DNA from 4 places in the Butyricicoccus sp. AF35-5AC genome. Region 2 is predicted to be linked to each of the others. Evidence: predicted binding sites of a transcription regulator. Region 2 holds the regulator's gene; each other region holds the start of a gene.
The links. The regulator Rex, encoded in region 2, represses fermentation and respiration genes when NADH is low (regulators of the CRP and FNR family bind a similar motif). The targets are predictions, from matches to a motif close to ATTGTTAANNNNTTAACAAT.

Region 1 (7,403 bases), on a different contig from region 2:
CCATCGACACGGCCAAGGCGGTTGCCATTATGGCGACCAACGACGGCGACTGGTGGGACTACATTCACGGCGGCACGGGCGGCGGCAAGCGCATGGCCAATGCCGGACTGCCGATTGTTGCTATTCCAACGACCGCAGGCACGGGCACGGAGGCCGACCCGTTCACGGTTATCACCAACGGCGAGGAAAAGATCGGCGGCGGCGGCGAGAAGTGCTTCCCGACCATTTCGATCGTCGATCCGGACTTTATGATGACAGTTCCGCCGCATCTGACGGCATACCAGGGCTTTGACGCATTCTTCCATGCGGCCGAAGGCTATCTGGCTAAGACTGCAAGCCCGATGAGCGACATGTTCGCGCTGCAGGCAATTACGCTGATTGGCAAATCGCTGGCAACAGCTGTTAAGGACGGCGGCAACGCCGATGCACGCGCGGATGTGGCACTGGCGAACACGCTGGCAGGTTTTGTCGAAACGCTGTCGAGCTGCAGCGGCGAGCACGCCATCGAGCATGCGCTGAGCGCGTTCCATCCCGATCTGCCGCACGGCGCGGGTCTGATCATGCTGTCCAAGGCATACTGGAGCCGCTTCAAGGACACCTCGGCTGACCGCCTGCAGGCCATTGCACACGCACTCGGACGTGCGGACGGCGATTTTCTCGCTGCGCTGGCTGAGCTGCAGCAGGCGTGCGGCGTGGACAAGCTGCGCCTGTCCGACTACGGCGTAAAGCCGGAAGACGCAGGCGAACTTGCTGACAACGCAGCAAGCACCATGGGCGCCTTGTTCCGTGTCGATCCGCGCACGCTGTCCCGCGAGGAGATTATGGACATCATCACCGAAAGCATTTAAGCGAATACGCTGAGAGCGGACCGATTGGTCCGCTCTTTTTTCGATAACGGCAGTTGCTAACACATTTTCGCGCGATAGCGCGTGTTAAATAGCATTTGCATTGCAAATGCCAGCCCGTAGGCCTCTATCCTTAAAAATATTTAATGAGAGCAAAAGTCGGGGCGTGTACCGCGCAGCGCGGCCAAGAAGCCGCGCAAGGATAGCGCTGACTTTTTGACTTTGGGAGGGAGAAAGTTTCAACCAACGGGCGGAACTTTCGGACGATTTTGTGTCGTTTGCGTTACATCTGTGTTACACTGCTTGTATTGCCGCCAGATCATGCTATAATAGTCACAGAGTATGATATACGTCATACATCTATTAGCTTGCGGCTCTGCCGCAGACAAGGAGGTACACTCTATGAAATTTCAACAGGTAATGGCATTTTTCCTCACCGGTGCAGTGGCACTCTCCATGAGCACCACCGCGCTCGCTGCCGACCTTCCGGATAACGTTGATACCACCGTATCCGCCACACAGACCGCCGATGAGCAGGAAAACAACCTTTACGCCAAGAACGACAAGGACCTGACCGATGCCGAGTTCGAGCAGAAATATGAGCTGCCGGAGAACTCGTGGTTCACGCCCGCAGTCCGCTATGTGATTGAGAACAACATCATGCTGCCGGCGGGTCATATCGACGGTAAAGAATATTTTCCGTGGTTCAATCCGGCGGAAAACCGCTGCACGGTTGCTGAAGCGATTTACAACAGTGCAAAGCTCGTTGACCCGGAACTGACTGCATCCTATGCAGGCATGGCTGTTAAGGAAGCGCCCGATTACGCCGAAATCCCCGAGCTTTACCGTGATGGCGCTTCGTTCTGCTTTGAATCCGGCATTATGACCGGTGACAGCCAGCACTACCTGCGTCCCTATGACTCCATCTCCCGTCAGGAGTTTGCGGCAGTGCTGCAGCGCTACATTACGCTGCTCGAAAAGGCCGGAAAGATTACGGTTTCGACTGATACGAGTGTGAATACCGCGTTTACCGATGCTTCTTCGCTCGCTCCGTGGGCGAAGGATGCCGTTGCGTTCTGTCAGACCAACAAGCTGATGAACGGCGACAATCACGGCGCATTCAATCCCAAGGGACAGATTAAGTCGGTTGAGCTGGCACAGGTGCTGTACAACCTGTCTCAGCAGATCAAATAATGTGCAAAACCACCTGTTATCACTGATAACAGGTGGTTTTTCTATGTCTTTGGGGCGTCAATTTCACGTCACAGTTTTCAGTCAAAACGCGAATTGTCAAAATACGGTTTATCTGCTATAATGCAGATACCGAGAGACAGCTTCCGCGAAAGAGGTAACAGCTCATGAAAAAACGCATTGCATTCCTGCTGATCGTTCCGCTGCTGTGCGTGCTGGCTGCAAGTCTGAACATCAGCTATATGCCGACCGGCGGCCTGCTTTTTGTCAGCAGCACGCCGGACGATGAACTCACTGTCTGGCAGAAAACCATGCCTGACGGCACCAAAATCGCCGTTTATAACAGCGAAACCTCCATCGTATATGCGAAATACCACGGTTTGGCATACACCATCACCGAGATTCAGAAGCCTGTGGACGGGCATTGGCTGCCGGAGTCCATTAAGGTCTACCGCGGTTCGTACACCTCTCCCGACAACACATAAGAGAACAGCCTCAGAGCGTGATTTTTGCGTGCCTCTGAGGCTGTTTTATTTCATTCCAGGATGGAAAATTCAATTTCTTCGGCGGTATAGCCGTCCTCGATGATAGTCGGTGCGCGGAACAGGTCATCCTCGAGCGTATGCGGCAAATGCGCCAGACACAGGTGCAGCACACTGCCGCCGCCCTCTCTCTGTGTGAGCAGCAGCCGTCCGCCGTGCGCCTGCGCAATTTGACCCACGAGCGGCAGACCAAGACCAAGCGGTGTGCCGCCGCGCACGAGCTCCCGGTAATCGTCCATCGAGGTGGTGCGCCGCCAACCGGAAAGCAGGTCATCGAACTTCGCAGGGTCCAGTCCCGGACCGGTATCGGCAACCGCAATCGTCACAAAATCCCGCGTATCGGTCAGCGAAACCGTGATTTCGCCGTCCTCCGGTGTTGCGCGCAGCGCGTTTGTCAGCAGGTTATAGATTGCCGTACGCACCAGTCTCACGTCAATGAGCGCGTCTGCATGCTCCGGCACCTGTACGATGAATTTTGCACTGCCCGCAGGCGCATGCGTCTCAGCCTGCTGCACGGCATCGCGGCAGAGCGCTGACAGGTCGCAGCGCCGCAGAGAAAGCTGCTCGGTCAGCAGCGGGTCGTGCAGTAAATCCGAGTGCGTCAGCAGCCGATACAGTCGCATGCACTGCCGCCGCAGTCCGTCTGCCAGTGCAGGATCCTCCACCTGCTCGGCCTCGGCCATCAAAGCGCCCAGATAACGCGAGCTTTTGTCCTGAATGACCCGCAGGCTGCCGTCATAGGCGGCACGGTCGCGCCGCAGATACGCCAGCAGTGCACCGCCGCGGTGCGGGATCATTTCGACCGTGTAGACCGTTCCGTCGATGTCCTCCTCTGCGGTGCAGGCAGACTGTGTATTTATGCACCGGAGCAGTATATTCCGCGTGCTGCCGCTCAGGAACGGATCCAGCTCCTCCATCGGGTGCAGACCGGAAAGCTGCTGTGCCGCGTCGCTGCACCGCTCGATACGCAGCGTATCGCTCACCGCGAACAGCGCCGCATGCCGCAGCTCGGTGCGCAGCAGCAGCTCGCGGACTGCGTTGCCGTCCAGCTGCGAAAAAAATGCGTCTTCCATCATTATCCTCCCAAAACACCGTGTAATTTTACCTTTGTACTGTGGGAAAGCTGCTGTCATTCTCGATCGTGTTTTCCTGCGTCCGGTATATGCTGCGCGGTATTTGGCATACTAATCTCTGTCTTCGCGGATGTGAAAAAACAGCACGGCGCGCGCTGTGCTTTTCTCATCCCGAAAATCGGGGGATTATACAAACCGAATCCCCATATTTTGTACGATGTGTTTATTATACCACTGCCGCTACTGTCATTGCAAAGAAAATTATACAAAAATACCGGTCGGAATGACAAAAAAATCACAAATATTACACCTTGCGGCAAACTGCGCATTTAGTGTATAATAAAAACATCAACAGAGAACTTCATCAAAACATTTAGGAGGAACACTGTAAAATGGGTATCAAAGTAGGTATCAATGGTTTTGGCCGTATCGGCCGTATGGTTTTCCGCGCTGGTCTGAAGAACCCGAACATCGAGTTCGTAGCGGTAAACGATCCGTTCATGACTCCGGACTACATGGCATACATGCTCAAGTATGACACCATGCACGGTCGTTACGACGGCACCATCGAGTATGATGACAACTCCATCACCGTTGATGGCAAGAAGGTTCTGTTCTTTGCAGAGATGGACCCGAAGAACATTCCGTGGGGCAAGGTTGGCGCTGACTACGTTGTAGAGTCTACCGGCGTATTCCTGACCAAGGAGAAGGCACAGGCTCACATCGACGGCGGTGCTAAGAAGGTTATCATGTCTGCTCCGTCCAAGGACGACACCCCGATGTTCGTAATGGGCGTTAACCAGAACACTTACACCAAGGATATGACCTTCGTATCCAACGCATCCTGCACCACCAACTGCCTGGCTCCGATCGCTAAGGTACTGGACGAGGCATTCGGCATCACCGAGGGCCTGATGACCACCGTACACTCTGCAACCGGCACCCAGAAGGTTGTTGACGGCCCGTCCAAGAAGGACTGGCGCGGCGGCCGTGCTGCTTGCGGCAACATCATCCCGTCCACCACTGGCGCTGCAAAGGCTGTAGGCAAGGTTTATCCGAAGCTGAACGGCAAGCTGACCGGTATCTCCATGCGTGTACCGACCCTGGACGTTTCCGTTGTTGACCTGACTGCTAACCTGGCTAAGCCGGCTACCAAGGAAGACATCTGCGCTGCTATGAAGGCTGCTTCCGAGAAGCCGCTGTCTGAGGGCGGCCTGAAGGGCGTTCTGGGTTACACCGAGGATGCTGTTGTATCTTCTGACTTCCTGGGCGACGAGCGCACCTCCATTTTCGACGCTAACGCTGGCGTTTACCTGACCGACACCTTCGTAAAGGTTGTTTCCTGGTACGACAACGAGTGGGGCTACTCCAACAAGCTGCTGATGCTCATCGAGCACATGGCAGAGGTTGACAACAAGTAATTGCTGCCCACCGGCGTATAAAATGTTTTCAAAAAGCTCTTGTTCTTCGGAACAAGAGCTTTTTTCTTTCTCTCCGGCTTGACGGCACAGGCATATCATGCTATACTTAGTTCAAATTTAGACTATCTATTTTTGAAGCAGGTGATATACATGAATCCCTATATGGAATTTACGCACAAGACCGATCTGGCATACAGCGCAATGTGCCGACCGCTGTGCCGCGAACTCAAGCTGACACAGACGGCGTTTGACATCCTGCTGTTCCTTGCCAACAACCCCGGCCATGACACCGCCAGCGACATCGTGGAGCTGCGCCGGATCAAGGCGAACCTCGTATCAGTCAACGTCAACCGGCTGGTCGAGGAGGGCTATCTGCGCCGCGAGAGCATCCCCGGCGACCGCCGCAAGACCCGTCTGATATGTACCGACAAGGCGCTTCCCATCATCGACCGCGGCCGCGCATTGCAGGCGCAGTTCATCGACCGTCTGCTCTCCGGCATGAGTGATGAACAGCGGCAGGCGTTTGGCGATGCCGTCGGTGTCATCGACCGCAATCTCGACCAGCTCTTGCAGGAGGTGCGCTGATATGACGATGCTTTTCACCGTGCTCGTCACGTTTTTCGCCGGCATGGGCGCTGGCCTCGGCACCGGCTTCGCGGGCATGAGCGCCGCCGCCGTTATCAGCCCCATTCTCATCACCTTTCTGCACATGGACCCGTATATGGCGGTCGGCATCGCGCTCTCGTCTGACGTACTGGCGAGCGCCGTTTCGGCCTATACCTACGGCAAAAACAAAAATCTGGATGTCAAAAACGGCCTGCTGATAATGCTCAGCGTGCTTGTATTCACCGTGGTCGGCAGCTATATCGCCAGCCTGCTCCCCTCGCGAACGATGGGCAGCTTCTCGGTGTTTATGACGTTCCTGCTCGGCGTGAAGTTCATCGTCCGTCCGGTCATGACCACCAAAGAGGCGATGATGAACGTGTCCGCACGCAAACGAGCTGTGCAGTCCATTGTCTGCGGCGTGCTGATCGGGTTTATCTGCGGCTTCATCGGCGCGGGCGGCGGCATGATGATGCTGCTCATCCTGACCTCGGTGCTCGGCTACGAGCTGAAAACCGCCGTCGGCACCAGCGTGTTCATTATGACGTTCACAGCGCTCACAGGCGCGGCCTCGCACTTCGCCATTGGCGGAATGCCTGACCCGCTGATCTGGGCTCTGTGCGTGATCTTCACGCTCGTGTGGGCACGCATCGCTGCCGTGTTCGCCAATAAGGCCAGCCCGAAAACGCTCAACCGCGCCACCGGCGTGATTCTTGTCGTGCTCGGCCTTGCTGTTATGTTATTCTCCAAAATCGCATAAACAAACCCCTTTCCGCTCTGTCGGAAAGGGGTTTTTCAGTTGAAAATTGAGAATATGGATATTTTTTTACCTGAACACAAATTGGTGCTGGAACATGATGGGTACTATTATCACAGCAGTCTGGCGGCCAGAGAGAGGGCAGAACGGAAAGACCGCGCCCTGCGAGAGGCGGGATATCAGGTGCTACGAATCTGTGACAGCCGGGAGCTGGCTGAGCCGGTTGTATTGCAGAAGACGAAAATTCTGTATCGGCTTGATGAGCAGGATAGGCATCTTGACCAAATGATCGCCTCTGTATTTTGCTATCTTGATTTGCAGCCGCTCGATTTTCATCACCGGCGGGATCAATATGCAATTAATCAAATGTATTTTCATGAGCGAAAGAAACGCACTCTGGCGGTAGAATATCCTGCAATCGCGTTGGAGTGGAGCACCCGCAACGCCGACAAGCCTGATACTGTATTCGGCGGTTCACCTCGAAAAGTTTGGTGGCACTGTCCAAAATGTCAGCAGGAGTATCAAGCAACGATCGCTAACAGGACCAAGCGCCGTTCCAACTGTCCGTTCTGTGCCAATCTTCAGGCGTATGAAAAAAACTGCCTGGCAGTGCTCCGGCCGGAAATTGCCGCGGAGTGGCATTCTGCGTTAAATCCCCCTCTGACACCTTATGATGTAGTGCCCGGCTCTGAAAAAAAGTATACTGGATCTGTTCGGAAGGACATGTTTGGAAAGCAGCCATCTGTTCCCGCACCAATTCCCGAAAAAGCAGATGCCCCATCTGTCATCCGAGAACTGGGACGCGATGCGGCTTGGTGAGGCCGTCGGAGCCTGCGCTTATTTGAATCTGGCACTCCACAAAGAATTTGCCGCTTTGGCCCAGTGAGATAGCAGGGCAATCCAATAAGAAATTTGGGTGGAAATGTGAAAAGGCCATGAGTGGCAATGCGAGAAGGGACATGTCTGACAGA
Region 2 (7,403 bases):
CATTCTGCCCGCTCTGCGCGATCGCGCCGATGACCGGAAGCGCCTTCTGCATCATTTCGGAGGCCGGATCGTAGGTGCTCTGCGGCTCTGCCTGTGCGGACGGCTGACCGCCGAGCAGGTCGGACACGGTTTTCATCGCGTTCTGCAGTGACTCCGGGTCGCTCAGCAGCGAGGAAAGCATATCGTTTTCCATCCAAACGCCTCCTTATTTGCCGAAAATGTGCCGAAGCTGAGCGGCAAGCCGCGCACCCTCGGGTGTCTGCATGAGTTTTTGCGCTGCCTGTGCTGCGCTGCGCATGTCACCTCTTTGAGCGGCTTTTGCGGCCTGTTCCAACTCATCGGCATGCTGTGCGGACAGCTGCTCGACCGCACGCCTGCCGTCTGCGGTGCCGAGCGCACCGGAAAGCCGTTCGAGCGCCGCGTCACCGCCGGCCTGTGCCGCAAGTCTGCGGAGCAGTTCGTTCTGATCCATTCGCGTCCCGTCCTCTCTCATAAGAAGTTGTTTCATGACAGTATATGCCGCCGGGAGGAGAAGTGTGTGCACAGGGAAATAAATTGTGGCTGATCGCAAGAAAATTACTTTACATCGCGGGATACTCGGTGTAAAATACAGCTATATGTGCGGCGCAGAGAGAGGGAACAACATGAAAGTGCTGATATTTGCAGATTCCCACGGCTATAACATGGCAATGGCCTTTGCGGTAGACAGGGAAGAACCGGATGCGGTCATTCACTTAGGCGATCACGCCGAGGATGCTCGCGAGATCGAGCGCGTGTTCCCGGCCATGCCGATCTACCGCGTGCGGGGCAACAACGATTTTGACCCCGATGTGCCGCTGAATGCGGTTGTGACACCGGGCGGCGTGCGGATTTATATCACGCACGGCCACCGTGAGCGTGTCGGCATGCTGTCGAGCGGCATTGTGTCCCAGCGGGCTTACGAGGAGCACTGCGCGCTTGCCTTTTTCGGGCATACGCACCGCATGATGCTCGAGCGGGAGAACGGCGTGTGGGTATGCAATCCGGGCAGCATCAGTCTGCCGCGCGGCGGCCCGGCCAGCTATGCTCGGCTGACTGTCGAGAACGGACGGGCTGCGCTGCTCGAGCTGGTCGATGAGGACGGCAGTCTGCTGCGAAAAGAGAGTCTGTAAGAGAAATAGAAAATTAGGAGAACATTATGCTTTTAGCAATCGACGTAGGCAACACCAACATGGTGTTCGGTTTATATGACGGAGACAAGCTGCGCGGCTCGTTCCGCATTTCCACCAATTCTGAGCGCACCTCGGATGAGCTGGGCATGCTGATCGCGCAGTATTATCACTTCCACGAGATCAGCTGCGCGGAAACGACGGCGGTCGTGATCGCATCGGTCGTGCCGCCGGTGATGTATACGCTGATCAATGCCATCCGCAAGTATCTGTTTGTGCAGCCGGTCATTGCAGGCCGCGATGCGGATATCGGCATTGAAAACTGCTATGCCAACCCGCGCGAGGTCGGCGCGGACCGACTGGTCAACGCGGTTTCTGCGGTTCGCAAGTATGGCAAGCCGCTCATTATTGTGGATATCGGCACGGCGACTACCTTTGACGCCATTGACGAGAACGGCGCGTATCAGGGCGGCGCGATTTTCCCAGGTCTGAAGGTGGCGATGGAGGCGCTGTTCCTCAAGGCGTCCAAGCTGCCGCGCGTGGACATCGAGCGCCCGGAGAATGCCATCGGCAAGACTACCGTGCAGTCCATGCAGTCCGGTGCGGTGCGCGGCTATGTCGGCGCGCTGACCGGCATTATCACGGATATCCAGAAGGAGCTGGGCGGCAAGGCGAGAGTCGTCGCTACCGGCGGCATGGGCCGCATGATGGCGGAATACTGCGACCTCATTGACGATGTGGACCCGAACCTGACGCTCGAGGGTCTGCGTCTCATCTACGAGAACAACCGCGAGGCGTTTGAAAACCGCAAGCTGGATATGACCAGCAGCGTCATCGAAGTGACCGAGGAAGGTACATGGCAGGAGAACAAGTGAGTTGAGCTGCCGCGGAACCGCTTTTTCAGCAAACACAAGTAACTTTCTGCCGAAAACAGTAATTCTGCTGAAAAAACGCAGAAAAAGGCTTGAACTTTTTCAAATCACTGCGGTGAAAAGTGCTTTGCAAAACCGATAGAATGTTGTAAAATAGAAGTGGTTTCGTGTATGCGAACACCACTTCTATTTTTGTTTTTGGGCACGGTGTGGGTTACACCGTGGAGAAGGCTGTGGAAGCCGCAACCACCCATTCTGACGAGAATGGGGCGCGAAAGCGAAAGCCTTTCGCGTCGGGACATAAAGGAGCGAAGGAAACACACATGGGTATGACAATCGCGCAGAAGATTTTGAAAGCGCACTTGGTAGACGGCGAAATGGCACTGGGTCAGGAGATCGGTCTCAAGATCGACCAGACGCTGACGCAGGATGCCACCGGCACGATGGCTTATCTCCAGTTTGAGGCGATGGGCGTCGATCAGGTCAAGACCGAGCGCTCGGTCGCTTACATTGACCACAATACCCTGCAGTCCGGCTTCGAGAATGCGGACGACCACAAATATATCGGTTCTGTCGCTAAGAAGCACGGTATCTACTATTCGAAGGCAGGCAACGGCATCTGCCATCAGGTGCATCTGGAGCGCTTCGGCGCACCGGGCAAGACCCTGATCGGCTCGGACAGCCATACGCCGACCGGCGGCGGCATCGGCATGCTGGCGTTCGGTGCCGGCGGCCTGGACGTTGCAGTCGCAATGGGCGGCGGCGCGTACTACATTCCGATGCCGAAGATGGTCCGCGTCAACCTGACCGGCAAGCTGTCGCCGTGGGTATCTGCGAAGGACGTTATTCTGGACGTACTGCGCCAGATGACCGTCAAGGGCGGCGTCGGCAAGATCGTAGAGTACGCAGACGAGGGCGTAAAGACCCTGTCCGTACCGGAGCGTGCCACCATCACCAACATGGGCGCTGAGCTGGGCGCTACCACCTCGATCTTCCCGTCCGACGAGGCAACCAAGAAGTTCCTCGAAGCACAGGGCCGCGGCGACGTATGGGTACCGCTGTCCTCCGACCCGGACGCAGAGTATGACGAGGAGTACACCGTAGACCTGTCCGCACTCGAGCCGCTGGCAGCTATGCCGCATATGCCGGATAACGTCAAGAAGGTATCCGAGATCGGCGAGATCAAGGTAAACCAGTGCTGCATCGGTTCGTGCACCAACTCCTCCTATTACGACATGATGAAGGTCGCTTCCATCCTCAAGGGCAAGACCGTAAGCCCGGAGGTTTCGCTGACCATCAGCCCCGGTTCCAAGCAGGTATTCAATATGCTGGCGCAGAACGGCGCTCTGGCGGATATCATTTCGGCTGGTGCGCGTATCCTTGAATGCGCCTGCGGTCCCTGCATCGGCATGGGCCAGTCGCCGGAGTCCGGCGGCGTATCGCTGCGTACCTTCAACCGCAACTTTGAGGGCCGTTCCGGCACCCAGGATGCACAGATCTTCCTCGTATCTCCGGAGGTTGCAGCAGCGTCTGCACTGACCGGTGTGCTGACCGATCCGCGCACCCTCGGTGAGATGCCGGAGATCGAAATGCCCGAGCATTTCACCATCAATGACAACATGATCGTAAAGCCGGCCGAGAATCCGGCTGAGGTTGAGGTCGTTCGCGGCCCGAACATCAAGCCGTTCCCGCTGGGCAAGGCACTCGAGGCATCCTACACCGGCAAGGTCGTTCTCAAGACTGAGGACAACATCACCACCGACCACATCCTGCCGGCCGGCGCAAAACTGCTGCCGTACCGCTCGAACGTGCCGTACTACTCCAACTACTGCTTTATCAACGTCGATCCGGAGTTCCCGTCCCGCTGCAAGGAGCAGGGCGGCGGCGTAATTGTCGGCGGCGCAAACTACGGTCAGGGCTCGTCCCGTGAGCATGCAGCGCTCGTTCCGCTGTATCTGGGCGTAAAGGCCGTACTGTGCAAGTCCTTCGCACGAATTCACAAGGCAAATCTGGTCAACTCCGGTATCATCCCGCTGACCTTTGCCGATCCGGCGGATTACGATGCGATCAATCTGCTGGATGAAATCTCTCTGCCGAACGTGCTCGAGGAAGTGAAGAACGGCGAGCAGGTCACCGTTGTTTGCGGCGGCAAGACCTTCAAGGCCGACTGTGAGGTTTCCGAGCGCCAGCGTCACGCACTGCTTGCAGGCGGCACGCTGCTGTACGCACGTCAGCAGAGCAAGTAAGTCAAGACGTTATGCCGACCGGAGAGCCAAGCGGGTTCTCTGGTCGGACTTGACAGCCATATTTTCTTTTGTTAAAATAATATCAATGGTGTAGGAGGACAAAACCATGTCTATCGACCAGTCTGTTCTGGATAAATTTGAGGCAGTTGTAGAGAGCCAGCGCAAGCGTATCATGGATATGAAGGCGCAGGACGATTTTATTGATTACTCCAAGCTGGACAAGCTGATCATCGGCGTGTGCGGCGGCGACGGCATCGGCCCGATGATCACCGGCATGGCCCAGCACGCGCTGGAGGTTCTGCTGGCGGACAAGGTAAAGGCCGGTAAGGTAGAGTTCCGCGTGATCGACGGTCTGACCATCGAGCGCCGTGCCGAGCTCGGCTGCGCTATCCCGCCCGACGTTATGGAAGAGCTGAAGAAGTGCCACGTTATCCTGAAGGGTCCCACCACGACTCCGCGCAAGGGTGATCCGTGGCCGAACGTAGAGTCCGCGAACGTTGCAATGCGTAAGGGTCTCGACCTGTTTGCCAATGTGCGCCCGGTAAAGGTACCTGAGCTGGGTATCGACTGGACGTTCTACCGTGAGAACACCGAGGGCGGCTACGCTGTCGGTTCGCAGGGTGTGCAGATCGACGACGATCTGTTCATCGACTTTACCGTAGCTACCTCGCAGGGCTGCGAGCGTATCGCTCGTCTGGCCTTCGACTATGCACGCAAGACCGGCAAGAACCGCGTTTCCTGCGTCACCAAGGCGAATATCATCAAGACCACCGACGGCAAGTTCCTCGATACCTGCCAGAAGGTAGCCAAGGAGTATCCGGAAGTACAGTTTGATGACTGGTACATCGACATCATGACCGCAAAGCTGCTCGATGACAAGCGCCGCCGCGACTTTAAGGTCGTTGTTCTGCCGAACCTGTACGGCGACATCATCACCGACGAGGCCGCTGAGATCCAGGGCGGTGTCGGCACGGCAGGCTCTGCCAATATCGGCAAGCGCTATGCGATGTTCGAGGCAATTCATGGCTCTGCGCCGCGTATGGTACAGGAAGGCCGTGCAAAGTACGCGGATCCGTCCTCCGTACTGCGTGCAGCCGTTATGCTGCTTGAGCACATCGGTGAAATCGAACTGGCAAAGAAGCTCGACCGAGCACTTGATATCTGCATGGTAGAGGAGCACAAGGTTGTTGTTACCGGTCGTGATACCGGTGCAACCGCACAGGAATTTACCGATTATGTGCTGGATACCATCGCTAAGCTGTAATTTACACGAGAAATAGAATTTGAGAGAGGGAGAGGGTCTGTGGAACACAAGCAAGAGGTTTCCAAAGCGGTAATTCAGCGATTGCCTCGCTATTATCGGAATATTTGTGAGCTGAAGGCTGAAGGGGAGCAGCGTATCTCCTCCAAAGCACTGGCAGAGCGCATGGGACTGACCGCTTCGCAGATTCGTCAGGACTTTAACTGCTTCGGCGGCTTTGGTCAGCAGGGCTACGGCTATAATATCGACAAACTGCAGGAGGAGCTGGGTGCGATCATGGGTCTGCGGACCGGCCGCACGGCGATTCTGCTGGGTGCCGGTAACCTCGGTCGTGCACTGCTTAATAACTTTAACTTTTCTGCCAGCGGCTTTGAGCTGCTGTGTGCGTTTGACGCAAATCCGCAGCTCATTGGTCAGCGCTTTGGCGGCCATGAGGTACGCAGCGCGGATACGCTTGCGGAGTTTATTGAGCGCAACAAGCCGGATGTGGCGGTGCTCACCATTCCGCGCGGAGATGCCCCGCGTATCGCACACGGTCTGGTAGAGCGCGGTATCCGCGGTCTGTGGAATTTCACCGGCGAGGACCTTCATTTGGAGGGACTGGGCGTTCCGGTCGAAAACGTGCATCTGTCGGACAGCCTGATGACACTGTGCCATCTGGTCGGCGCAGCAGACGGGGAAAGAGAGCAGAACCTGTAAAACGAAAGGGAGTATCTTTTGATACTCCCTTTTTTGTGCGAAAAAAGCCGCTATCCAATGGATGAGCGGCTTTGGTATTACATTTTGTCCAGATAATACGGTGTTGTCTGGTACACATAGTAGTTGACCCAGTTGGTGTAAAACAGGTTGGCATGTGCCTTCCAGGTCACCAGTACGTCCTCGTTGGGATCATCGTTGCGGAAGTAATGGCGCGGCACCTCCGGGTTCATGCCTTTAGCCAGATCACGCTCATACTCCTTTTTGAGCGTGTCGGCGTCGTACTCGCCGTGACCCAGCACAAAGATCTGACGGCCATTCATTGCCTCTACGATGTGCACACCGGCTTCGTGCGACTCCGCGAGAATGGTCAGACGATCGTTTTTGCGGATGTCGGCGGCACGCACCTCGGTGTGGCGCGAGTGCGGTGCGCAGAAGATATCATCAAAGCCGCGCAGCAGCGGCTCCTTCGGCAGCAGAACATGGTGCTTGAAAATACCGGACATTTTCTCGGGCAGCATGTACTTCGGAATACCGTAGTGATAATACAGACCGGCCTGCGCCCCCCAGCAGATGTGCAGCGTGGAATGAACGTGCGTTTTAGTCCAGTCCATGATCTCGGTCAGTTCCTTCCAGTATTCGACTTCCTCAAACGGCATGGTCTCTACCGGCGCACCGGTGATGATAAAACCGTCATATTTCTGGTCGCGGATATCGTCGAACGTCTTGTAGAAGGTGAGAAGATGATCCTCCGGCGTATTTTTGGAATGGTACGTTTCGGTCTGGATCAGATCGACCTCGATCTGGATCGGCGTGTTGGATAAACAGCGCAGGATCTGGGTCTCGGTAATGATTTTCAATGGCATCAGGTTGAGTAAACCGATGCGAAGAGGACGAATGTCCTGTGTCGCGGCACGGTGTTCGGTCATAACGAAAATGTTTTCGCTCTCCAATACGGCGCGTGCCGGCAGACTGTCGGCTATCTTGATAGGCAAGCCGACACCTCCTTTTTCTCTTCACAAATCTTTATATAATATATTCAGTATAGCAGATTTACGGCGGTATCTCAAGGGTTTGCATAAAATGCAGAAAAATGAAAAATAGTTATTGACAAAACAGGGGGAACGATGGTATCCTAAATAAGCTGTTTTCAAACAGCGGTTCAGCGTACCAAAAAGAA
Region 3 (7,403 bases), on a different contig from region 2:
GCTGGCAGCAGCTCGTGAAGCGCGTAAGCTGACGAACGAACCGCTGCATGCGGTGCCGCGCCATCCGTGGGGAATGGCAAAGCGCCTTCTGGCGGCAGCCTGCGCGTTCGGTATTGTGCTGGGCGGTACGGCGGTTTATCGCACGCATAATGGCACCGCGCAGACCGGCAGTGCAGTCGTAGCGGATGCCATCAGTCACACATTCGGCTTTGCAGCCTATGCTGCCGATACCGGCGAGCTGCGTCAGCCGAAGGACAGCAAAATCGTGTTCGATACCGGCAGCGGCGCAGACGATCCGGAAAAGGGTTTCTACTCCGGCTGTCTGTTCAAAGTCACCGGTGAGGATATCAAGACCGTATCCGCAACCATTGACAAGGGCGCAGTCTACCGCACGAAAACCGTCAAGGATACATCGGCCGACCGCGACGAGTGGGTGCGCTCGATGCATCAGGGCACAAACCCCGAACTCGACGGCGCAGACCGGATCATGGTCTGGGGCAGTGACGAGATGCATATGTACGCCGACCTGTGCTGGAAGCTGGACAACGGCTTCACCGACGCGTACGACCCGGACGCCAGCTACGGTCTGTGGCTGTCGAGCATGCCGGAAACCACGGACGATGATCTGCAGGATTCGTGGCACGCGGCCGTGGACGGCTTTGAGGGCGCAAAGCTGACCGTTACCATCACCTTTACTGACGGCTCGGAGCAGACCCGCTCGATGACGCTGCACACCGGCAAGCTGGGCGTGGAATACAAGGACGATACGTCCGGTCCGAGCCTTACCGGCGAAGTGCTGACCGATGAGCAGGCCGCAGCGGAAGGCTATATCTATGGCGTCTATGCGGATATTGAGTAATTGAAGATATGTGCCGTTCATCCAAAATCATCAGAAAATTAGCATAGTGCATGAAAATTTCCTCTGAATCTTGTGTTCAGAGGAAACTTTTTTGCGAAAAAATGGGAATATACCTTGAAAAATACGGTGTTATCGCATAAAATAGAAGAAGTTTAGTTCGTAAATGAGGCGAAAGTATGCTCAACATTGTTTTGGTCGAGCCGGAGATCCCGCAGAACACCGGCAACATTGCCCGCACCTGTGCGGCGACAGGCTGTGTGCTGCATCTGGTCGAGCCGCTCGGCTTTGCTATCGACGATAAGCGCATGAAGCGGGCCGGTCTGGATTACTGGCACCTGCTCGATGTGCGTATGTATAAAAATCTGGATGAATTTTTTGAGAAAAATCCGGACGGCCGCTACTTCTATGCGACAACAAAGGCGCCGCACGCCTATCATGAGGTGGAATACCGCGACGGCGACTACCTGATGTTCGGCAAAGAGACCCGCGGTCTGCCGGAAGCGCTGCTCATCGAGCACCCGGAACGCTGCGTTCGCATTCCCATGAGAGAGGGCGCGCGCAGCCTTAATCTGTCTAACTCGGTCGCTGTTATTGTGTTTGAGGCACTGCGGCAGACCGGCTTTGAAAATCTGAGACTTGCGGGACCGTTTCCGCAGGCATAAAGGAGTAAAGCATGGAAAAGATTCATATTTTGACCGATTCCTCGTCGGATATCCCACACGAGCTGGTGGAAGCCCACGGAATCGAGATCGTTCCGATCATGCTGACGCATGAGGGACGCAGCTTCCGCGAATACTATGACATTACGTCCGAAGAGTACTGCAGGCTGCTCGAGACCAGCAGCGAGATTCCCGGCACGGCCATGACTACGCCGACCGTATTCCTCGAGTCCTACAACCGTGCATTTGAGCGCGGCTGCACGCATCTGCTGGCAGTGCTCATCAATGGCGGCGGCTCGGGTACCTATCAGGCGGCCTGCCTTGCAAAATCCATGTTTGAGGAGGAGCAGGGCGAGGGCAAAATGACCATCGAGGTCATCGACTCCAAGACATACACCTATATTTACGGACACATTGTTGTCAAGGCTGCCGAAATGCGCGAGCAGGGCGAGAGCTTCGACGCGATCGTCAGCGTGGTAAAGAGCCGTCTTAACCGCGTGGAAGCTTACCTCGGCGTGTACAGCCTCAAGTTCCTCAAGAAGTCCGGCCGTATTTCGGGCGGCGCGGCTTTCGTGGGTGAGGCGCTCGGTCTCAAGCCCATCAGCCATGTGTATGACGGTGCGGTAAAGGTGTGTGACAAGGTGCGCGGTGAGAAGGCACTCGTTGCCGGAATGAGCAAAAAAGTCTCCGCCCGTGTGGTGCAGCCGGATAAGCAGACGGCTATCCTGCTCTACGGCGACGTACCTGCCGAGCGTCTGGATGAAATGGAAAAGCGTCTGCGTACCGAAATTGGATTCCGCGATGTGGAACGCGTAGTGATCGGTCCCTCGGTTCTGACAAATACTGGTCCGCTGGCGATGGCTGTAGCGTATTATGGAACGCCGCGGGATTGATGCAAAAATTGTGAATGTTGTTTAATATTTCGCAACTTTTTGGCGAAAAACGCAAAAATCCTCTAAAAGCGAGTTGGAATGTGATGATTTTCACAATTTTGCTTGCGAATGACACGAATTACGAGTATAATTCTGTATTGGAAACGGAATTATTGTAGTAATAACAACCGTGCTTTTGTTCCTTATCGTAACTTTATAATACATCTTAAAGGAGAGGGATATTTATGCAGTATAACAAGAAGAGCGTTGAGGATATCGACGTATCCGGCAAGAAGGTAATTGCCCGCTGCGATTTTAACGTACCGCAGGACGAGAACGGCAACATCACCGACGACAAGCGCATCCGTGCTTCGCTGGAGACCATCAACTACCTGCTGGATCACAACGCTGCTGTAATCCTGTGCTCGCACCTCGGCCGTCCGAAGGGCGAAGTAAACATGAAGTATTCGCTGGCTCCGGTCGCTAAGCGCCTGAGCGAGCTGCTTGGCAAGGAAGTCAAGCTGGCAAAGGACGTTGTAGGCGAGGACGCTAAGAAGCTGGCCGCTGAGGTTAAGCCGGGCGAGGTCGTTCTGCTTGAGAATGTTCGCTTTGAAAAGGGCGAGACCAAGAACGACGCTGCACTGGCAAAGGCTATGGCTGACATGGCTGACATTTACGTCAACGACGCATTCGGCACCGCACACCGTGCACACGCTTCCACCGCAGGCATCGCAGATTACCTGCCGGCTGTATGCGGCTTCCTGATCAAGAAGGAAATCTCCATCATGGGCAAGGCTCTGAGCGACCCGGCTCGTCCGTTCGTTGCAATCCTGGGCGGCGCTAAGGTTTCCGACAAGATCGGCGTTATCGAGAACCTGATCGACAAGTGCGACACCATCATCATCGGCGGCGGCATGGCCTACACCTTCTCCAAGGCAAAGGGCGGCGAGATCGGTACCTCTCTCTGTGAGGAAGACAAGATCGAGCTGGCACTTGGCCTGCTCAAGAAGGCTGCTGACAAGGGCGTTAAGCTGCTTCTGCCGGTTGATACCGTTTGTGCAGATCACTTCGGCGCGGACGCTGCTCCGGTCGTATACGAGGCTGGCAAGATCCCGGCTGACATGATGGGCATGGACATCGGCCCGAAGACCGTAGAGCTGTTCTCCGAGGCTGTCAAGGACGCAGGCACTGTTGTTTGGAACGGTCCGATGGGCGTATTCGAGTTTGACACCTTCGCAGTCGGCACCAAGGCTGTTGCCAAGGCAATCGCTGAGAGCAAGGCTGTTTCCATCATCGGCGGCGGCGACTCCGCAGCTGCTGTTGAGAAGCTGGGCTTTGCTGACAAGATGACCCACATCTCCACCGGCGGCGGCGCTTCTCTGGAGTTCCTCGAGGGTCTGGAGCTGCCGGGCATCGCATGCCTGCAGGACAAGTAAGTCCATTAGGAACGCTTTATATCGGAGCGCGTTCTGTTGAGCGCTCCGTATAAATACATAAAGATTTAAGACGGAAATGTCCGTCCGAATGTTTGAAAGGGGTAAAACCAACATGAATCGCAGATATCGTAAGACCATTATCGCCGGCAACTGGAAGATGAACAAGACTCCGGCAGAGGCAAAGGCTCTGATCGAAGAGATGAAGCCGCTCCTGTCCAAGACCAAGTGGTGCGAGATGGTTCTTTGCGTACCGTTTACCGATATTCAGGCTGCTGTAAAGGCTGCTAAGGGCTCCAAGATTGCAATCGGCGCTGAGAACATGCACTTCGAGAAGTCCGGCGCGTTCACCGGCGAGATCTCCGCTGACATGCTCAAGGAGCTGGGCGTTAAGTACGTTATCATCGGCCACTCCGAGCGCCGTCAGTACTTCAACGAGACCGACGAGGCTTGCGGCAAGAAGGTTCAGGTCGCTCTTGAGAACGGTCTGCGCCCGATCCTGTGCGTAGGCGAGTCTCTGACCGAGCGCGAGCAGGACGTTACCATGGAAGTTATCCGCAAGCAGATCAAGATCGCTCTGCAGAACGTAGCTGTTGAGGACATCAAGAAGGTCGTTATCGCTTACGAGCCGATCTGGGCAATCGGTACCGGCAAGACCGCTACCGCAGAGCAGGCTAACGAGGTTTGCTCCGCTATCCGTGACTGCCTGCGCGAGAAGTACGGCGCACGCGCTGCACGCGGCATCACCATCCAGTACGGCGGTTCTATGAACGCGAAGAACGCTTCCGAGCTGCTGGCTCAGCCGGACGTTGACGGCGGCCTGATCGGCGGTGCCTCCCTGAAGAGCGCTGACTTCGCTACCATCGTAGAAGCAGCTAACCAGTAAGATAAGGATACGGGAAAGGGAAACGCTCCCTCACCGTTTTGCGGAGGGGGACATGGTGCATATCGTGTCCCCTTTTATTCTCTTATCGTTCGCTTCTGTAAAGGAGTTTTATCAGTATGAAAAAAACCACTATGCCGGGCATGCCGGAGGTAGAGGTAGTCGAGATCAAGACTTCCGCACCGGTTAATGTTCTGGCAGATCCGGCTCCTGCAAAAAAGCCGGCGGCAAAGCGTACTCGCAAGACCGCTGCTAAGACTGCCGAGGAGAAAAAGCCGGCAGCAAAGCGCGGCCGCAAGCCCAAGGCAGCCACCGCTGCTGCCAAGAAGGCAGAGGGCCCGAAGAAGCCGACCGCTCTGATCATCATGGACGGCTTCGGTCACCGCGAGGAGACCAAGGGCAACGCCATCGAGGCTGCTAAAAAGCCGAATCTCGATAAGATTTTCGCAGAGAACCCGCTCACCTATATCGGTGCATCCGGTCTGGACGTTGGTCTGCCGGACGGCCAGATGGGCAACTCCGAGGTTGGCCACACCAACATCGGTGCAGGCCGCATTGTATATCAGGAGCTGACCCGCATCACTAAGGCCATCCAGGACGGCGATTTCTTCGAGAATCCGGCTCTGATGAGCGCTATCAACCAGTGCAAGTGGTTCGATTCCACCCTGCACATTTTCGGTCTGCTGTCTGACGGCGGTGTGCATTCCCACATTGACCACATGTTCGCGCTGCTCGAGCTGGCACGCCGCAATGGTCTGCGCAAGGTTTGCTTCCACTGCTTCATGGACGGCCGTGACACGCCGCCGCAGTCCGGTATTGAGTATATCGACCGCCTGCAGGCCAAGATCGACGCTGTCGAGGTCGGCTGCATCGCAACCGTATCCGGCCGTTACTATGCAATGGACCGTGATAACCGCTGGGATCGTGTGCAGAAGGCGTACAACGCCATTGCACTCGGCGAGGGCGAGCACGCTGCTACCGCACACGAGGCCATGGAGCAGTCCTACGCAAACGGCGTAACCGACGAGTTCGTTGTTCCGGTTATCGTTACCGAGGGCGCGACCGTCAAGGATGACGACGCGATCATCTTCGCAAACTTCCGTCCCGACCGTGCACGTGAGATCACCCGTGCATTCGTTGATCCGGAGTTCACCGGCTTTGAGCGCGTACAGCCTAAGATTCACTACGTCTGCATGACGCAGTACGATGCTACTATTCCGGGCGTGGAAATCGCCTTCAAGCCGCAGAGCCTGAAGAACACGTTCGGCGAATATATCTCCGATCTGGGTATGACCCAGCTCCGCATTGCCGAGACCGAGAAGTACGCACACGTTACGTTCTTCTTCAACGGCGGCGTTGAGAAGGAGTATCCGGGCGAGGATCGCGCTCTGATCCCGTCCCCGAAGGTTGCAACCTATGATCTCCAGCCGGAGATGAGCGAGCCTGCCGTTACCGAGGAGTGCGTAAAGCGCATCCTGTCCGGCAAGTACGACGTTGTTATCCTCAACTTCGCAAACTGCGATATGGTAGGTCACACCGGCGTATTCGAGGCTGCCGTAAAGGCGATTGAGGCTACCGATGACGGCGTAGGCAAGGTCGTTGACGCCATCCTCAAGATGGGCGGCCAGTGCCTGATCACTGCCGACCACGGCAACGTCGATCAGATGCTCGACGCTGATGGTGTGACTCCGTTCACCGCACACTCCACTAACCCGGTGCCGCTTGTAATGGTCGGTCACGAGGGCAAGCTGGCAGACGGCGGCGTACTGGCTGATCTGGCTCCCACCATGCTGGATATGATGGGCATTCCGCAGCCTGCAGAGATGACGGGTCACAGTCTGCTTGTTAAGTAAGTCTCCAAGGGGGACGCTGTCCCCCTTAGATACCGAAAAAGTTCCCAAGGAAACTTTTTCGGATATCCCCCTCATCTTTGCACGGCAAAGACGGTTCGGGACACGCGTCCCGGAGCAGTGGTATAAAAGTCCGGCAGAGCTGGACTTTTATGGGGAATTTTATCGCCGCGTGCGCGCGGCGCAGCAAAAATGTGATTTTTGCTGTTTCGTTAGCCAACCATTTTATTTTATAATAAGAAGGAGAAAGAATTATGAAGGGCTACATTGAAATTGTTGATGTAATCGGCCGCGAAGTTATGGACTCCCGCGGCAACCCGACCGTTGAGGTTGAGGTTTACGTTGAGGGCGACACCGGCGCATACATGGGCCGCGCTGCTGTTCCGTCCGGTGCTTCCACCGGTATCTTCGAGGCTTGCGAGCTGCGTGACGGCGACAAGTCCCGCTACAACGGCAAGGGCGTACTCAAGGCTGTTGACGCTGTAAACGGCGAGATCGCTGAGGTTGTTATCGGCATGAACGCTCTCGACCAGCAGGCAATCGACAAGGCTATGATCGAGGCTGACGGCACCCCGAACAAGACCAAGTTCGGCGCAAACGCTATCCTCGGCGTATCCCTGGCTGTTGCCAAGGCTGCTGCAGAGGCTCTGAGTCTGCCGCTGTACAACTACATCGGCGGCTGCAACGCTAAGACCCTGCCGATGCCGATGATGAACATCCTGAACGGCGGCGCACACGCTACCAACAACGTTGAGATTCAGGAATTCATGATCATGCCGGTTTCCGCTCCGTCCTTCCGCGAGGCTCTGCGCCGCTGTGCAGAGGTATTCCATCAGCTGAAGACCAC
Region 4 (7,403 bases), on a different contig from region 2:
CGCGCTTGATCATTTCGTGGATCAGGGTGGTGGTGATGCGGCAGCCGGCTGCACCGATCGGGTGACCCAGAGCGATTGCGCCGCCGTTTACGTTAACCTTGTCCATATCAAAGCCAAGCTCACGGTTAACAGCAGCAGCCTGTGCAGCAAATGCCTCGTTGGACTCGATCAGGTCGAGGTCAGCAACGGTCAGACCTGCGCGGGACAGAGCCTGACGGGTGGACTCGATCGGACCTACGCCCATGATGGACGGATCGCAGCCTACAGAGCCCCAGGCACGAACCTTAGCCAGCGGCTTGAGGCCGTTTGCCTTAACGAACTCCTCGGAAGCGATGATCATTGCAGCGCCTGCATCGTTGATGCCGGAAGCGTTGCCTGCGGTTACGGTGCCGCCGTCCTTCTTGAATGCCGGGCGCAGCTTGCCGAGGATCTCCAGAGTGGTGTTCGGCTTTACATGCTCGTCGGTATCAAAGATAACGGTTTCCTTCTTCTTCTTAACTTCGATCGGAACGATCTCGTCCTTGAAGCGGCCGTTAGCGATGGCAGCAGCTGCCTTCTGCTGGGAAGCGAGAGCGATCTCGTCCTGCATTTCGCGGGTGATGCCGTACTTTTCAGCTACGTTTTCTGCAGTGATGCCCATGTGGTACTGGTTGAATACATCAAATACGCCGTCGTATACCATCATATCGACCAGCTTCTTGTCGCCCATGCGAGCACCCCAGCGGGTATCGCGGGAGATGTACGGAGCACCGGACATAGACTCGCAGCCGCCTACCAGCATCATCTTGTTCTCGCCGGAACGGATGATCTGGGTGCCGAGGGAGATGGCACGCATGGAGGAAGCGCAAACCTTGTTCAGGGTCATAGCCGGGGTGGTGATCGGCAGACCGGACTTCAGGCAAACCTGACGTGCTACGTTCTGGCCTACGCCGCCCTGCAGTACCTGACCGAACAGAACCTCGTCGATTGCTTCCTTGTCAACGCCTGCACGCTCGATAGCTGCCTTTGCAGCAGCGGTGCCAAGCTCGGAGGAGTGTACATCGCGGAGGGTGCCGCCGTAAGTGCCGATTGCAGTACGGGCAGCGGAACAGATGTAAACGTTCATTTAGCTGTTTCTCCTTTTCTACTGATGCGGCGAAAAAACTATGCCGCCGCATGGTGATGGAAACTCGATTTTCTTGAGTTCGTTAATATTTTATCAAACCATTCGGCAGAATGCAAGGGAAACTGGTCGATTCTGTAAAATTATATGAAAAGGCCGGTTTCCGTTTGCATAATCTGCACAAATAGAATTGATCAGTCGTTAGCCAGACCCATCAGCTCGTCACGGAAGATGCGAGCGTCCATGGTCTTGATCTCGTCAGCCATCTTCGGAACGAATTCCATCTGGTCGAGGATCTGGGTCTGCAGGTCGATGCCCGGAGCGATCTCGGTCAGGGTAACGCCTTCCGGACGCAGCTCAAATACGCAGCGCTCGGTGATGTACAGAACCGGCTGATGTACCTCGTTAGCGTAATCGCCGGAGAAGGTGATGTGCTCAACCTGCTTAACGAACTTCTTCTTAGCGCCTTCCTGGGTGATAACGAGCTTGCCGTCCTTGCACTCAGTCTTGAGGCCCTTTGCAGTGAAGGTGCCGCAGTAAACAACCTTCTTGGCGTTCTGGGTGATGTCGATGAAGCCGCCTGCACCTGCCAGACGGGTGCCGAACTTGGATACGTTCAGGTCGCCGTTCGGAGCAGTCTCAGCCAGGCCGAGGAATGCAACGTCAAGGCCGCCGCCCTGATAGAAGTCGAACTGTACGTTGTGCGGGATGATGCACTGTGCGTTGGCAGCAGCGCCGAACTGGGTGCCGCCGTACGGTACACCTGCGATGGAGCCTGCCTCAACGGTCAGGGTCATCTTGTCGGAGATGCCTTCTTCAGCAGCTACGTTAGCGATCTTCTCCGGTGCGCCGGTGCCGAGGTTTACGATAGCGTCCTGCGGCAGCTCCATAGCAGCGCGGCGGGCGATGATCTTCTTAGCGTCCATCGGGATCGGCGGGATAGCGTCAACCGGGATGCGGAACTCGCCGGTCAGCGCGCCGTCGTACGGCATGCCGAGGCACTGCATGTTCTCCTCCTCGGTGCCGACTACAACAGAGTCAACATAGATGCCCGGGATAGCAACCAGCTTCGGGTCCAGAGAGCCGCCCTGAACGATCTTCTCAACCTGAACGATTACCTTGCCGCCGGAGTTCTTGCACGCCTGAGCCATAGCAGTTACGTCCAGAGGACCGATCTCACGATGTACGGTGCAGTTGCCGTACTCATCGCAGTAGGAAGCACGCAGGAATACAACGTTGATCGGGAAGCCCTTGTACAGCAGGCGCTCCTGACCCTCGATGTTAACGATCTTTACCAGATCTTCCTTGGTAACGTCGTTCAGCTTGCCGCCGCCGTTGCGCGGGTCAGCGAAGGTCTTCAGGCCAACGTGGGTGATGGTGCCGATGTTGTGAGCAGCGATATCGCGGTACATGTGCGAGATAACGCCCTGCGGCAGGTTGTAAGCCTCGATCTTGTTGTTCAGAGCCAGCTCGCCGAGCTTCGGAGCACGGTCCCAGTGGCCGCCGATAACGCGCTTAACCATGCCTTCATGGCCGTAATGGTCACCGCCGGTGCCATCGCGGTGGCCCTGACCGGCTGCAAAGAACAGGGTCAGGTTCTGCGGGTGGCCGGTCTCAAGAAAACGCTTCTCGAGAGCCTTGGACAGGGTCTCCGGGCAAGCACAGGATACGAAACCGCCGGTAGCAATGGTATCGCCGTCCTGAACCTTCAGAGCAGCTTCCTCCGCGGTGATGATGCTTACTTTCTTCATGTTTATCAATCCTCCTGATAATAGTGCGACCGGTTTTACAGTGGTCACGCCTGTGACGTGAAAGACCTGATTCTATCTATCGCCTGCGGAATCTCATCCGCTGCGGCAACAACAACACGGTGCGCGGCCTCGATCTCCTCATAGAGATACGGGCAGCCGGTGCAGCCGCGTAGGATCAGCAGTACGTCATAAGGAACACCGTCCTCCGGATAGGAGAATGAGGCGGTGTCCTGCAGGGCAGCGCAAATCGCCTTGTAGGCGTCTCCGCGCTCATAGCGCGGATTGCAGCCGCCGCAGAATTTTACCGTGCAGCGCAGCAAGGCGCACAACCCCTTTCTATGTATCATTTCCGAATGTTACCATAGGGAAACAATAGGTAATAACGCAAACACAGGCACTCACGGGTGCTCCATGAGTGCCTATAGTTTGCTCAGAGATTACTTGATGCGAGCAATCTTCTTTGCCAGTTCCTTCTTCATTTCAAGGTTGGACTGACGGGCAATCATGATGCGCTGAGCCTGCGGCGAGCCTGCACCGTGCATGGACTCCGGCAGATAGCCGACAGCTGCAGTACCCATGGTCATGTTCTCGATCAGGCGCAGCAGACGCATACGGTCCTCAGTCGGAACGGAAGCAACGCCCTTGAGGTACTTCTCGATGTACGGCTTGAGCTCCGGGTTGCGGTAATCAGCCTCGGACGGCTGGGTTACCATCAGGCCGCCTGCCAGATCCTGTGCCAGACGAGCGATCTCGTACGGGAAGCGGGTAACGTTCTGCTTGCAGACGTTAGCCAGCAGCAGGTCGATCAGATAGTTGCCTGCCTTGGTCTTGGTGCCCTGAGAGGAGCAAGCGATACCGCAGCAGTACAGGGTCTCGTTCAGGTGGGTCATCTCGATCAGCTTGTCCTTAACGTGGGAAGCCTTGGAGGAGCCAGCCATATCGCCAGCCAGAGCGGTAGCGCCGATCAGAACGTCGCCTACGCCGACCTTGCAGCCGCCGTAAGACTGACGGTGATAGCCTGCGAAGCGCTCTACGATCATGCCGGCAAACTTAACTTCGCCGTTGAGGAAGATGCGGTCGTTCGGAACGAATACGCGGTCGAAGATAACGAGAACTTCGTGGCCGCCATATACCTTGTTGCCAACGTCGATGTCGTTGTACTCTTCCATCTTGCGGGTGTCGCAGGACTGACGGCCGTAGATCAGGGTGATGCCCTTGGAATCGGTCGGTACAGCGAAGGAGATCGCGTAGTCCTCGTCGCCCTCGCGCATGGAGATGGTCGGCATTACCAGAACCTCGTGAGAGTTTACGAAGCCGGTCTGGTGAGCCTTGGCGCCGGTAACGTATACGCCGTCAGCGGTGCGCTCTACAACGTGCAGGAACAGATCCGGGTCAGCCTGCTTGGACGGAGCGAGGGAACGGTCGCCCTTAACGTCGGTCATAGCGCCGTCAACTGCGAGGTCCTCGTCCTGTACGCGGGTCAGGAACTTGAGGAAGTTCTCGTGGTACTTGGTGCCGCAAGCCTCGTCGATCTCGTAGGTGGAGGAGAATACAGCGTTCATAGCGTCCATGCCTACGCAGCGCTGGAAGCAAGCTGCAGTCTTCTGACCGAGCAGACGCTGCATCTTAACCTTCTTGATCAGGTCGTCGGTGGACTGATGCATGTGGGTGAAGCGGTTGATCTTCTTGCCGGAGATGTGGGAGGTAGCAGTCATCAGATCCTGATACTGCGGGTCCTCAGCCAGCTCGTAGGTAGCGGCGAAGGAGTTCAGGGAAGGACGGATAACCGGGTCGTCAACCGGATTCTCTACCTTCTTGCCGAACATATACAGGTTGAGGTTCAGCTTGCGCAAGGATTCAATGTACTGGTCTTTGGTCATCATAAGTGATCAAGTATCCTTTCTCATTACAATTTGGTGCACATAACATGAATAAAGAAAACAGGGCGGGGAGACGGGACTCCCCGCCCTATTCAGGCGTTACATACGGAAATTAGAAGCACTCTTTGTATACGCGCTCGCTGAGCTCGATGCTCCACGGACGGTAAGAGTTGGTGATCAGACGCTGCTGGTTTGCATCAACAGACAGTGCAAATGCCTTAACGTCCTCTTCCTTGAAGCCGTACTCATGCAGCGGCTTCAGGTGCAGAACCTTCTCCAGGGTTACGTTCAGGGTGCGCAGAGCGTCTTCCTTGGTGCAGCCCAGGCAGCGAGCAACGATCTCCTTGAACTTGCCCAGCTCGCCAGCCGGCTCGTACTCGTCGTACATCTCGAGGATCTTGCCGAACAGAGCGTAGTTGGACTCGCCGTGCGGAACGTGGTAGGTGCCGCCGAGCGGGAAGGACATACCGTGAACGGTAGCGCAGCCAGCCTTCAGGAATGCGATGCCTGCGAACAGGGAAGCGTGAACGAACTCGCCGAGGTAATCCATACGAGCGTCCGGGCCTTCCAGAGCGATGCGGCGGAAGCCCTCGAGGATCATCTCCATAGCCTTAACGGAGAACATCTCGGAGGTAACAGTCTTGCGGTGCGGGGACAGGAAAGACTCGGTAGCGTGGATCAGAGCATCGATAGCGGATGCTGCGAACGGCTTGTACGGCAGGGTCTTAAGCAGATCCGGAACCAGGCAAACCTTGTTCGGGATGATGTCGTCGGAAACCAGGCCGAGCTTGGTATCGCCGCCGGTCAGCTTGCCGTCCTTCTCGTCCTTAACGATAGCAACAGAAATGTTGGTAACCTCAGAACCGGTACCGCAGGTGGTCGGGATAGCGATAACTTCCTTCTCATGTACAACAGGCTCGCGCTTGAAGTACAGCTCATGTACGGAGGTCGGGCGCTTGCAGCCGAGCAGCTTGCAAAGGTCCATGATAGCACCGCCGCCTACTGCGATTACGCGGTCGTAGGAATCGTACGGAATAGCCTCGTACATGGTCTCGATCATAGCCTCGGAAGGCTCGCCTGCGCCGAACTTCTCCTGGAATACGAACTTGCTCTTGAGGCCAAGCTCTTCCATGAAGGGCTTGTAGATGAATTCGTTGGTCAGAACGACGTCGCGCTCGCCCAGCTTGAACTCCTCAGCGAAAGCACCAAAGGTGTCAAACTTGTAAATAGTCGGGGCAATGACGATCTCTCTCTTGTCCTTCATCAGGGAGGCGCTGAAAGCATCCATAGCCATAGTAGAAACATCTCCAATCAAAAATTTTATAAAAGGCCGTGCGGCTTTTTATTACATGATTTTACAGGGTGGTTTTTTCCTGTGTTCTTATTGTAGCAAATTTGCGCCAAAACTTCAACACAAACAAACAATAATTTCATCAAAAATTGACCAACTAAACCTGTACAAAAAGACAATAAAAAGTCCCGCAATCTTATTACGGGACTATTTTAACGTATTTATTGTGATTTGTAAATGGGGTAATGGTGAAAAGTACCGAAAAGTTTTTGTATAAATTTCCGTTCTTTAGCTGTTTTGCGAAAAACGGCTCAAAAATGCGCGGGTTCGCTCGTTATGTGTATTTTCAAATACCTCTGTCGGCGTGCCCTCCTCAACGATGGTGCCGCCGTCCATGAACACGACATGATCGGCCACATCGCGGGCAAACGCCATCTCGTGGGTGACGATGATCATGGTGGTGTGCTGGTCCGCCAGTGAGCGGATAACGCGCAGCACCTCGCCGGTCAGCTCGGGGTCGAGCGCCGAGGTTGGCTCGTCGAAGCACAGGATATCGGGCTTGAGCGCGAGCGCACGCGCAATGGCAACGCGCTGCTGCTGACCGCCGGACAGCTGGTGCGGATAGTGGCTCATGCGGCCCTCGAGGCTCATCATCTCGAGCAGCTCGATGGCGCGGTGCTCGATCTGCTCGTGAATCTCGCGTTTTCTCTGCTTGTAGTCCGGGCGTTCCTTGGCCTGCAGCAGGGGAGCGAGCATGACGTTCTCGAGTGCGGTGTACTGCGGGAACAGATTGAACGACTGGAACACCATGCCGAAGTGCAGACGGTTCTTGCGAATCTGCGCATCGCTCTTGGCGGCATGGTCGGCAGCGTCGAGCAGTGTCTCGCCGTTTACGATGATCTTACCCTCATTCGGGGTTTCGAGAAAATTCAGGCAGCGCAGCAGCGTGGTCTTGCCCGAACCGGACGAGCCGATGATGGCAAGCGCCTTGCCGCGCTCCAATGTAAAACTGATGTCTTTAAGCACCTTGGTAGAGCCGAAGTTCTTATAAAGGTGCTGTACCTCCAGAATAGGCATAACGGCTCCTCCTTATTTAAAGTAATCCATTTTCTTTTCGATCCAGCCGAACAGCAGGGTCAGAATACCGTTGAACAGCAGGTAGAATACGGCGGTGTAGAACAGCGGCCAGATGATACCGGCGCTCTTGATGAACTTTTCGCCCATCCACAGCACCTCGTATACCGCGATGGTACGCGCCAGAGCGGTATCTTTAACAAGGTTGATAAACTCGTTGCCCATCGGCGGGATAACGCGCTTGATGACCTGCAGCAGCGTTACCTTGAAGAAGATCTGGCTCTTGGTCATGCCGAGCACCTGAC

Region 1: a site for Rex is predicted at 3,934-3,953, ahead of gap (type I glyceraldehyde-3-phosphate dehydrogenase). Genes of this name have one in related genera too.
Region 3: a site for Rex is predicted at 2,489-2,508, ahead of DWZ82_RS00705 (phosphoglycerate kinase). Genes of this name have one in related genera too.
Region 4: a site for Rex is predicted at 1,184-1,203, ahead of DWZ82_RS12305 (acetyl-CoA C-acetyltransferase). Genes of this name have one in related genera too.

The regions. Positions count from the first base shown of each region.
Region 1 is NZ_QUDX01000007.1:87,967-95,369, reverse strand. It holds gene DWZ82_RS10270 (iron-containing alcohol dehydrogenase) at 1-848, shown strand, start outside; gene DWZ82_RS10265 (S-layer homology domain-containing protein) at 1,248-2,039, shown strand; gene DWZ82_RS10260 (hypothetical protein) at 2,204-2,521, shown strand; gene DWZ82_RS10255 (sensor histidine kinase) at 2,572-3,651, opposite strand; gene gap (type I glyceraldehyde-3-phosphate dehydrogenase) at 4,044-5,072, shown strand; gene DWZ82_RS10245 (MarR family winged helix-turn-helix transcriptional regulator) at 5,223-5,657, shown strand; gene DWZ82_RS10240 (sulfite exporter TauE/SafE family protein) at 5,659-6,435, shown strand; partial or broken gene DWZ82_RS10235 (zinc-ribbon domain-containing protein) at 6,490-6,999, shown strand; gene DWZ82_RS16065 (zinc-ribbon domain-containing protein) at 7,140-7,277, shown strand.
Region 2 is NZ_QUDX01000009.1:97,192-104,594, forward strand. It holds gene DWZ82_RS11640 (hypothetical protein) at 1-193, opposite strand, end outside; gene DWZ82_RS11645 (hypothetical protein) at 206-472, opposite strand; gene DWZ82_RS11650 (metallophosphoesterase family protein) at 645-1,151, shown strand; gene DWZ82_RS11655 (type III pantothenate kinase) at 1,178-2,023, shown strand; gene DWZ82_RS11660 (aconitate hydratase) at 2,344-4,266, shown strand; gene DWZ82_RS11665 (isocitrate/isopropylmalate family dehydrogenase) at 4,373-5,530, shown strand; gene DWZ82_RS11670 (redox-sensing transcriptional repressor Rex) at 5,570-6,226, shown strand; gene metA (homoserine O-acetyltransferase MetA) at 6,304-7,218, opposite strand.
Region 3 is NZ_QUDX01000001.1:150,804-158,206, forward strand. It holds gene DWZ82_RS00685 (RNA polymerase sigma factor) at 1-18, shown strand, start outside; gene DWZ82_RS00690 (hypothetical protein) at 1-859, shown strand, start outside; gene trmL (tRNA (uridine(34)/cytosine(34)/5-carboxymethylaminomethyluridine(34)-2'-O)-methyltransferase TrmL) at 1,036-1,521, shown strand; gene DWZ82_RS00700 (DegV family protein) at 1,533-2,411, shown strand; gene DWZ82_RS00705 (phosphoglycerate kinase) at 2,636-3,826, shown strand; gene tpiA (triose-phosphate isomerase) at 3,939-4,709, shown strand; gene gpmI (2,3-bisphosphoglycerate-independent phosphoglycerate mutase) at 4,826-6,559, shown strand; gene eno (phosphopyruvate hydratase) at 6,811-7,403, shown strand, end outside.
Region 4 is NZ_QUDX01000011.1:32,197-39,599, forward strand. It holds gene DWZ82_RS12305 (acetyl-CoA C-acetyltransferase) at 1-1,105, opposite strand, end outside; gene DWZ82_RS12310 (acyl CoA:acetate/3-ketoacid CoA transferase) at 1,297-2,853, opposite strand; gene DWZ82_RS12315 (hypothetical protein) at 2,898-3,173, opposite strand; gene DWZ82_RS12320 (4-hydroxyphenylacetate 3-hydroxylase family protein) at 3,291-4,736, opposite strand; gene DWZ82_RS12325 (4-hydroxybutyrate dehydrogenase) at 4,846-6,027, opposite strand; gene DWZ82_RS12330 (amino acid ABC transporter ATP-binding protein) at 6,313-7,101, opposite strand; gene DWZ82_RS12335 (amino acid ABC transporter permease) at 7,114-7,403, opposite strand, start outside.